3 regions of the Arthrobacter oryzae genome follow, and region 1 is predicted to be linked to each of the others. Evidence: riboswitches for the same ligand, from Rfam matches in the RefSeq annotation. Region 1 holds a riboswitch; each other region holds the start of a gene.
The links. Region 1 has a riboswitch for cyclic di-AMP ahead of Q8Z05_RS19835 (NlpC/P60 family protein). Riboswitches for the same ligand answer to the same signal wherever they lie in the genome.

Region 1 (3,268 bases):
AGGCGGGGTTTCCGGCGAAACGGTAAATAAAGGCCGCGACCTGGTCCCGGTTGACGGCCACTGTTGGCCTGAAGGTCCTGGTGCCGTTGGCTTCGGCCCAGCCGTTGGTGATTCCCTGGGAGGCGAGCCACAGGATCTCCTTGTAGAAGGGGGTCTCCGGCGTGACATCCGCAAACGGGGAACCTGCCGGCGTATAGGCAGGGCTCCCGGCCAGCCGATAGAAGAACGCCGCCATCATGTCTCTGCTGGCGGCAACTCCGGGACGGAACGTGCGGGTACCGTCACTTTCGTACCAGCCGTTGCTGATTCCCTGGTTGGCCATCCAGCTGACCTCTGTGTAGAGCTGCGAGCCGGGCGGGACGTCAACGAAAGAGATTGGCGACGGCGAGGGTGAGGGGGATGGGGATGGGGACGGTGAGGGGGATGGAGACGGGGACGGTGACGGCGGCGGCGGGGACGTCACGGGGGACTGGCCCATGGCTTGCGCCACTGTCCGGACCGACGTCGTACCGTTTGCCGTACGCGCAGCCAGCCACGTGACGAAGGATTCGAACACAGCCGGACTGATGGACAGGGACGGGTCCGTGCCGTTGGCAATTTCGTGGAAGGTTAGCTGCAGCCAGCCGCCCGTGGTCTCCGCGTTGGTGACCGTGTTTTGCAGGTCTGCCAGGCTCCAGGTGCTGGCCACCTGGTCCGGCGCCCTGGTCACCATGGGATTCTGCGGAGGCAGCGTTTCCGCAACGGGGCAGGAGGCGCAGCTGGCCGGGGACCGCAGGTCGCCGAGGCCCCTGGAACTGGTGTATCCGCAGTCGCGGACGGCTGATTGGGCGGTCGCATTCTCCGCCGCAAACGGATACGCAAAGCTGGTGACGTTGAAGCCCCAATCTTGCAACGTCGATTTGCTGTTACACGCCTCCGCGCGGGCGGCTGCAGCGCTGAGTGTTGTCATATCCGGGTGGGTCACGCTGTGGCCCGCGATCTCGTTGCCGTCGGCGGCGAAGGCCTGCAGGTTCGCCTGGGTGAGGAATCCGGACGAACCGATGAAGGAGGTAGTGATAAAGAACGTCCCCACCAGCCCGTGGGCTTTCAGGACCTGCTCGGCGGCGAGCTGGCTGCCGAGGCCGTCGTCGAATGTCAGGCTGACAATGGTTGGTTCCGCAGCCCGTGACGTGCCGGCCACACCCACCACGGTACCCGCGGCGAGCAGGAGCGCGCCCAGGACCGCCGTCCAGCGCCGGCCGCGCCAGCCTCCGGGAGAGGCTTCCGGGGGATCAGCCACATGGCGCGGATAATTGCGGACAGGGCGATTCGACCAACGCATGATGCCTCCAAGCGTGTGAGTCCCCCCGCAAGAACATGCACGTAGACTACGCCTCACCGCACCCGGGGAAAACACTCGACTTTGACGGACGGAACACCCGAGTACACCGCCGCTGCCTGCAGGGGCGGCCGGGCGCCGCGCCGGGCTGTGCTGTTACCTGAATGTGACATGCGGTGCGCCGCCCGCGTACGGTGGAACGGTGCCTGTTGTCCCAGATACCGGCACTCCCGGGCGGATTGCCTAACCCTGCCGCAGCCCGGGATCCAATCGAAAACCATTCGGCAGGGACGGGGAAACCACTTTTGACCTGACTTTGTGCAGGTCTTCGGGGTGAAGCCGCACGCTTCCGCAACGCGGAATGCCACTGCGGCCGGGTGTCTCCCATCCGAATCCGACAGCTAACCTCGCAGGCATCGGGAGAGGTCACTTCATGTCTTCACGCAATCTGCCCGACCATCACCGGTCCACCGCGCCCGCCGGGCGCCCGGGGTCCACACCTGCCGGAGGGAGGATCCGCGCGGGACGCCGGGCTGCGGTCCTGGCGGCCGCTTCGGGCCTGGTCCTTTCCGGCACCGGGGCTGCCCAGGCGGCCGATGCCCCCGCGGAACGAGACACCGCTCCGGCCTCCGCCCTGGATGCCACGGCCCAGGTGGGCGCCCCGCTCAGCGCTGACTCGCATGTCAGGATCAGCTTCGAGCGGCCTGATGTCAGCACCACGCCCGCTCCGGTGGAGGCGCCGGTCGAAGAGGCCGCTCCGGTGGAGGTGGCTGCTCCGGCGGAGGCCACTCCCGCGCCGGCCGCCCCGGCCCCTGCTGCGCCAGCGGTTTCCGTCCAGGTCCAGGCGGCGGCACCCGCCCCTGCGCCGGCGCCTGCTGCCGGCGGTGTCAATGCCGCCATGGTTTCCGCTGCGTACGCGCAGCTGGGAATCACCCAGGACTGCACCGCAATGGTGGAAAAGGCCCTCGGCTCAGCGGGCATTCCCGTGGGCGACCTGGCCCCGATGCAGTTCATGAACTACGGCTCGGTAGTGGGCGAACCGCAGCCCGGCGACATGGTGGTGCAATCCGGCCATGTGGGCATTTACATTGGCGACGGCCAGGTGATCAGCGGCGGAATGAACGGCGTCAACGCCACGGTCAAGCACCCGCTGTCCTGGCTCACGGCCACCGGCGGCGTGACGTTCGTCCGCGCCGGAGCCTAGCCTTCAGGCCCTGCCGGTCGGCCGGCGATCAGCTGCCTTGGGGGCAGCAGGTCGCCGGCCTTCCGCGTGGCCGCCGGCTCGCTGTGAAGCTGCCCGGCGCTTCACGGCAGGTTGCCTCACGGCGGGGATATGGCGAGCTGAGCCGTGCTCTCGCCTTGTACGAATTTGATGCGAAGGAGGGCTTCGCGCGTATCCGCCGGAAGAATGAAGCGTACGTCGCCCGATTTGCTTGAATCGCCTGCCACGAGCTCGTTCAGGCCGGAATCGGGGGAATGGCTGATTCCGTCCGCATTCAGCCTGAACGTAGAGTCCCAGAAGTTGATGTCATACCGGCCGTGGTTGGTGCACCTGAGTGCCACCGTCAGCGCGACCTGGCCGGAGACGTCGGGACGCACGCCGGCTCCGAGAATCTCATACTCGACGTCGCCCGCCCTGAACTTCCGCTCGGCCGGCAAGGCTACCGTCCATCCTGCACCGTCGCCGGTGGCGGATGGGACGCCGGTCGGCCGGACGGTGCTGCCCGGCTGTGCTGCGCCCGCAGTAGTTGAGGAAGCGCTCGCCGTCGAAGCGGCGGGCCGGCCGGCGTCGAACAATCCGAGTTGCCCCAGCCCAAGCAGCAGCCCCGTGACAGCTGTAATCACGGCCGCGGCGGCAGTCAGCAGACCGGGCAGCGTAGCCCACCAGCTGGTGGGTTTCTCATCCGCCATAGCAGTTCCCCCTCAGTCCCAGGGGCAGGGACATCAGTA
Region 2 (3,268 bases), 1.9 Mb from region 1:
GTGTTTTTGCCCGTCCCAGTTCGGTGGCAAAGGTGGCGCTCCTCGGAGCATCCCCGGTGGACCGCACAATCGCCAACTTCTTCCTCGGTATTCACGCTCCTGCGGCTCCGACGCGGTACTTCACCTGTGCGAAGGAAGCCATGGGTTGGCTTAAGGAGGCTTAGGCGCTAAAACCAGCGATGGTGTTCACCGGGCCAGTCCCGAGCGAAGCGCTGCTACGGGAATGCGGCCGCCGGCCAGGTTCCGGGTGAGGCGGACGATGCCGCGCAGGTCGGCGAGGGCCGTCTGCACGAGATCCACGCCGGCGTCGGCAGCGCTTGCCCAGTCCACAGGGACCTCGTGCACACGGAGTCCGCATCGTTCGGCAAGGACAAGGAGTTCGGTGTCGAAGAACCACTCATCGTCCGCAGTGTAGGGAAGAATGTGCCGGCCAAGATCTGCGCGGATGGCCTTGAAACCGCATTGCGCATCGCTGAAACGTGCTCCCATCAGCACATACAGGAGAAGGTTGTAGCTGCGGGAAATGAACGCCCGCCAGCGTCCGCGGACCACCCGGGACGTCCGCGCCAGCCGGGTTCCAGCCGCCACATCCGAATGTCCGGAAAGCAGCGGAGCCACCAGCGGAGCGAGCGCGGCGAGGTCGGTGGAAAGATTCACGTCCATGTAGGCCAGCACGGGGGAAGGCGAGTCCAGCCACACAGTGCGCAGGGCGTTTCCCCGGCCCCTGGCGGACAGCCGGACAACCGCGACTTCACGGAGTTCCCGAGCCACACGCTCGGCGGCTTGGAGGGTGCCGTCGGTGCTGGCATTGTCCGCCACGGTAATCCGGAAGGGGTACGGAAAAGTGGCGAGCAGGTAGGCGTGCAGCCGCCTCAACGACGGCTCCACATCCTGTTGCTCGTTGAACACCGGGATGACCACATCCAGGACCGGGATGTCGGTTCCTGCTGCTGCCATGGCCCGTGTGTCAACAGGGGAACGGCGGATGGATCCCGGTCCGGGAAGCATCGGTGCCCTTTCGTGCGAGGCATCGACGGCGGCCCGCGGGTGCGGGCGCGGCAGGGTTCCCGTGGCCTGGTGTGTGAGCGTCATGGTTCAACAATGGGGCCGCTGCATTTGAAGGATTTAGGCCAAAGCTGTGCACCTGCTGTGGAGTTGCCGGAGGCCCCGAATCCGCATGGATTCGAGGCCTCCGGTAAAACGGGACAAGCCGGCTGGCTTAGTACCAGTTGTTGGCGTAGTGGAAGTTCAGGGCATCGCAGGGGGAACCGTACCGTTCCTTAACGTAGTTCAGGCCCCAGTTGATCTGCGTGCGGAAGTTGGTGCGGTAGTCCGCTCCGGCACTGGCCATCTTTTCGGCCGGCAGGGACTGGACAACGCCGTACGCGCCGCTGCTGGGATTGGTCGCCGTGGTCTTCCAGTCGGATTCCTTGGTCCACAGCGTGACCAGGCACTGCATCTGGTCGGCAGCCCAGCCGTAGCTTCCGAGCTGCGAAGCGGCATATGCCTGGGCCGCCGCGGGGTCGTCAACTGCAACGGGCGGTGCAGGGGCAGGGGCAGGCGCGGGTTCGGGAGCCGGTGCAGGGGCAGGCGCAGGTGCGGCTGCCTCCGGTGCGGCCTCAGGAGCCTCCTGCTCTGCCGTCTTTTCCTCTGACGATTGCGGAGTCACGCTGACGGAGGCCGGGGCTGGCATGGCGGATACCAGGATTTTTTCGAATGCGAGCTTCGACTCGATATCGGCCGAGGTTGATGCGCTTTCAGCACCTGAGGCCGATGTTGAGGGCGCTGTGGGCTCGGAAGCCTGGCCGGCGGCGCCGACACCAATCAGCACGGCGCAGGCCGTGGCCACTACTGCGGCCCGGCGGCCGGACCCCTGCAGGCCGGCGGTGAACCGGGACGGCGGGGATGCCTTGGTAGCCGGTTCGGCGCGGTGGCGTGACCGTGCCGCAGGCGCTGCAGCGTTGGCGGAGTTTGTATCAGGGCATACTTCTGGCGTGGATTCAGTCATGGTTGCCTCTCGATGCCGGCGGAGTTAGCTGTCGGGTTCGGATGAGGTCACACCCGGCCGCACGGAACTTCACGTGTCGGCTTCACCCCAAGGGCTGCTGCTGCAGCATGCCCGGAGACCTGGGTCCCCCGCCTCTGCCTGATCATGAGGAAATCCGGGTAGCGGCAGAGTTTGGCGTCCATCCGGATATGCGGCCCGAACGATGGCCGCACCCTAAAAACCGTACAGGAGATCGGCGCTTAAGTCACATTTCGGTAACGAGGATCACGTGTGCGGCGCGTTGACTTGCGCTGGAACTGACTGCGCAGCGCTGCCGGCGCGGGGCTAGGCTGCCGCAGGTTCGCCAGGGAGGCGCAACGCGAATTCCGTACGGCCCGGGCGGGAGTTCACCTCCACGGTGCCGCCGTGTGCCTCCACGATCGACTGCACAATCGACAGTCCAAGTCCGCTGGTTCCCTCGGCGGCCGCGGCCCCGCCAACACCAGGTGCCGATGCGGCTCCGGCCGGGCTGGTGCGCGCGGCGTCCGCCCGGGCAAACCTGGCGAAGACCCGGTCCACGAATTCCGGCGGGATCCCCGCCCCGTTATCCGTCACGGTCAGCACGGCACTGCCGTCGGCCGACCTCATCACCCCGGTGACCACCGTGGTTCCAGGGTCCGTGTGCTTGCGGGCGTTGGATAGGAGGTTGGCCAGCACCTGATGCAGCTGTTTGGCGTCCCCGCGGACCACCACGGGCTCATCGGGCAGTTCGAGCTGCCAGATGCGGTCCGGTGCCATGACCTTCTCGTCGCTGACAGTTTCCACCGCCAGCTGCGTCAGGTCCACATCGCTGATCTTGAGCGGCTGGCCTTCATCCAGCCGGGCCAGGAGCAGGAGGTCCTCCACCAGTGTGGTCATCCGTTCGGACTGGCTCTGCACCCTGGCGAGGGACTTCTTGCCGTCCGGGGTGAAGTCCTCGGTCATCCGCATGAGTTCCGTGTAGCCGCGGATGGCGGTGAGCGGCGTGCGCAGTTCGTGCGATGCGTCGGCCACGAACTGGCGCACCTTGGTCTCGCTCTGCTGCCGTGCCTCCAGGGCTTTGGCGACGTTGTCCAGCATGAGGTTCAGCGCGTGGCCCACGCTGCCCACTTCAGTTCCGGGATGGGCGTTCGACGGCGGCACGCGCACCGCAAGTGCCACCTCGCCGGCGTCGAGCGGCAGCTGGGAAACCTGCGTGGCCACTTCGGACAGCTGTTCGAGCGGTTTCATGGTCCGGCGGAT
Region 3 (3,268 bases), 1.7 Mb from region 1:
GCGATGGCACGAGTAGTCATTATTTCTCTCTTTCGTTTTCCTCAGACTGCATGGCAGGCCGCGGCTTTTGGACGCTCCGGCATCTTGGGGGTAAGCCGGAACGGCCCGAACAGGGTTTTTAGCGAAGGACGCGCGCTTCACTGAAGGGAAGCACGTGTTTTAGCGCAGTGTGATTTAGCGCATGGTGTAGTACGCGGACGTGCCCGTGGCGGACACAGCGTGCAGGAGGGTGCCCTGCGACGGGTTCAACGCGCTGATCATCATGCCGTTGCCGACGTAGATGCCAACGTGTGCGCCGCCGTTTTGCATGACAAGATCGCCCGGCGCCGGGGTGGCGGTGGGCGTCATGGCAGTCCATGCGTTGGTGCGGGGGATGCTGATGCCGGCCTGGGCGTAGACCCACTGGGTGAAGCCTGAGCAGTCCCAGCCGCTGGGAGTGGTGCCGCCCCAGACGTAGGCACTGCCAATGCCGGTGTAGGCGATGGCAGCGAGGCCCGATGCTGCTGCAGACGAAGCGGCGTCGGCAAGCTTGCCTGCCTTGCCTTCTGCGTCGGCCTCAGTGGACGTTTCGCTGGCATCTGTACCGGTGGACTGTGCCCGGACGGTTTCAACCTTGGGCGCTGCCTTCGTGGTCACTGCCGGACGCTCGAAGGAAACAGTCGCTGTCGGTTCCGCGGTGACGGTCAGCTGGGCCGACTGTGAGCCGGACTCCGTGGAAGCGGAAACACCCAGGTTGGTGTCGGCGGCGTTCGCCGGCATTCCAACGCTGAGGATCAATCCGGACGCGGCTGCAATGACAGCCGCCTGGCGACCTACGGTTCCGGCGTTGGCAGTAACAGCCCGGGACACGGAGTTCAACGGGTTCGTTCGAACCGTTTGCGCACGGTGGCGCGCAGAATTGTGACGTGTAGACACGAAGGTAGCCTCTCCCAATGCCTACGAGGTGAGCTGTCGGATTCGGATGGGAGTCACCCGGCCGCTCGGCTTCCTGGGAAGCGTTGCGACTTAACCCCAAGGTCTTCTTGCGAAGACCAAAATTGGTTCCCCCGCCTCTGCCAGACGATGTCATGCGAACGGACCTTGAGCGGTGGCAGAGTTAGGCAATCCACTCAAGAGCGCCAACTTCGGAAAAGTTGGCGTGCTCTAAACGGTACAGGAATTAATAACGAATGTCACATTCAGGTCACGGCATGTCACAGGAATGCGAGAGCGGTCCATCGCTTGGATCAGAGCCAGCCGGTGGGGTCGACGACTTCGCCGTTGACCATGACCTCGAAATGGAGGTGGCAGCCGGTGGAGGCGCCGGTGGTCCCGCTGAGCGCCACGAGGTCGCCACGGCCCACTTTCTGCCCCACCTGGACGTTGGAGGACGAAAGGTGGTTGTACGTGGTTTCCAGGCCGTTGCCGTGATCAATCACCACGCGGTTTCCGCCGCCATAGGGGTGCCAGCCCGAGAAGGTCACTGTTCCGCTGGCGGCAGCGAGGACGCTCGTACCGCACTGGGCGGCATAGTCCTGGCCGCGGTGGAACTCACCGGCGCCGCCCGTGATGGGGCTGACCCGGAAGCCGAACGGTGAGGCCGAAATCATTTGTTCCAACGGAGCACCGAGGCTGCCGGCGGAGGCCGCACGGGTGATGGTCCCTGCCGACTGCGCGCTCAGTAGCTGCTTGAGCTTGCCGTCCGGATCACCCTTGGTGGCAACGTACGTGCGGTTGAAGTCGATTTTGGCACCTGCAGCAGCGGACACTTCCGGCTGTGGCGCAGCTGACGCAGCGGCGGCAGCGTTCCCCGTGTCCGCTGTGGACATCGCGGGGCCGGTGGACGGGACGGTCACAGTGAGGACGAGCCCGGTGGCCGCGAGGGCAATGCCCGCCTTCTGGCCCACACCGCTCGCCGAAGCGAAGGCCGTTACCTGGCTGAACAGGCTGCGGCGCCGGCGTGCATCACGATGCGCATCGCGCGGCCTGACCGTCATAACGGCTTCGGCCACTGGGTACTCCGAAGCGGGACCGGTCGCCCTGCGGCGGCCCCTGACGGTCTGCGTGGTCAAAAATTATCCTCTCTGGATAGCCTGCGAAGTTAGCTGTCGGATTCGGGTCAGAGAGATCAAAGACCCGGTCCGCCACTGCAAGGCATCCGACACAGGGGTATCCCTAAGGAATCCTTCGTCGGAGATGGCTTGCCGCTGACGGACTTCACCCCAAGGCCGTTTTTCAACGGCCGGTTGTGGTTCCCCCGCCTCTGCCAGGAGGTGTTTCGTACGCTGATCCGCTGGCAGAGCTCGGCTTCGGATCAGGTAACGCTTTAGTATCGGCGCTAGTCCACAACTATAGGTGATTAATCAGCGCGGTAATAATTCCGTTATCTGCGTCTCAGGCAGTTGTAGGTGGTCCTACGAGGTGCGCGGTCAGCTGACCGTAACAAATACGTGGGCCGCGACTTCGGGCGGCAGCTCAAGGGCCCCCTCGATCTCGGGTACACGCACCGAGATGTACTCCCCCACGCGTTCCAGGGCGAGGGACGCCCCCGGCCGGATCCCGCCTTCATCAAGCTGGACGAGCAGCTCGGGTTCAACCTGGATGGGTTCGGCCAGCCTGCTCACGGTGACGCGCGAGTCGGCCCCGTACCCGGTCATGGCGTCAAGGAGGTTCACCACGCCGTCGGTGAACGCGGGCGACGGTTCGCCGCCAAGCGCAGCCAGCCCGGGAATGGGATTGCCGTAGGGGGAAACCGTGGGGTGGTCCAGGAGTTCGAAGATGCGCCGTTCCACCCGTTCGCTCATGACGTGTTCCCACCGGCACGCTTCGTCGTGGACGTACGCCCAGTCGAGCCCGATCACGTCGGCCAGGAGCCGCTCAGCGAGGCGGTGCTTGCGCATGACTTCAGTGGCCCGTTTCCGGCCCGTTTCCGTAAGCTCAAGGTGCCGGTCGCCCGAAACAACCACCAGCCCGTCACGCTCCATCCGGCCGATGGTCTGCGAAACGGTGGGCCCGGAGTGGCGCAGCCGTTCGGCGATCCGGGCGCGGAGAGCCACGATGTTCTCTTCCTCAAGCTCCAAGATTGTCCGAAGATACATCTCCGTGGTGTCGATCAGATCCGTCATCCAGCTCAGCTCCTCGAGCACAGTCCTTGCGTCAGGGACAAGCTTAACCTATTTTGAATTACTCCGGATAATCTTCCGGCTGCCTCACCGTCAGCCGCCCCGTGAACTGCCGCATCAGTGTGCCGCGCCTCCGGGACCGGACCATGTCTCAGTGACTGGACTAT

Region 2: another riboswitch for cyclic di-AMP. It lies ahead of Q8Z05_RS11235 (hypothetical protein); the one in region 1 lies ahead of Q8Z05_RS19835 (NlpC/P60 family protein).
Region 3: another riboswitch for cyclic di-AMP. It lies ahead of Q8Z05_RS11945 (M23 family metallopeptidase); the one in region 1 lies ahead of Q8Z05_RS19835 (NlpC/P60 family protein).

What each region holds. Positions count from the first base shown of each region.
Region 1 is NZ_CP132204.1:4,314,187-4,317,454, reverse strand. Features, by position in the region: gene Q8Z05_RS19840 (polysaccharide deacetylase family protein) at 1-1,321, opposite strand, end outside; cyclic di-AMP (ydaO/yuaA leader) riboswitch at 1,559-1,748, shown strand; gene Q8Z05_RS19835 (NlpC/P60 family protein) at 1,752-2,522, shown strand; gene Q8Z05_RS19830 (hypothetical protein) at 2,639-3,229, opposite strand.
Region 2 is NZ_CP132204.1:2,429,570-2,432,837, forward strand. Features, by position in the region: gene Q8Z05_RS11225 (DUF7793 family protein) at 1-164, shown strand, start outside; gene Q8Z05_RS11230 (glycosyltransferase) at 187-1,092, opposite strand; gene Q8Z05_RS11235 (hypothetical protein) at 1,220-2,008, opposite strand; cyclic di-AMP (ydaO/yuaA leader) riboswitch at 2,008-2,185, opposite strand; gene Q8Z05_RS11240 (HAMP domain-containing sensor histidine kinase) at 2,333-3,268, opposite strand, start outside.
Region 3 is NZ_CP132204.1:2,589,945-2,593,212, reverse strand. Features, by position in the region: gene Q8Z05_RS11955 (NlpC/P60 family protein) at 1-20, opposite strand, end outside; gene Q8Z05_RS11950 (C40 family peptidase) at 175-849, opposite strand; cyclic di-AMP (ydaO/yuaA leader) riboswitch at 920-1,078, opposite strand; gene Q8Z05_RS11945 (M23 family metallopeptidase) at 1,227-2,051, opposite strand; cyclic di-AMP (ydaO/yuaA leader) riboswitch at 2,055-2,267, opposite strand; gene Q8Z05_RS11940 (metal-dependent transcriptional regulator) at 2,409-3,104, opposite strand.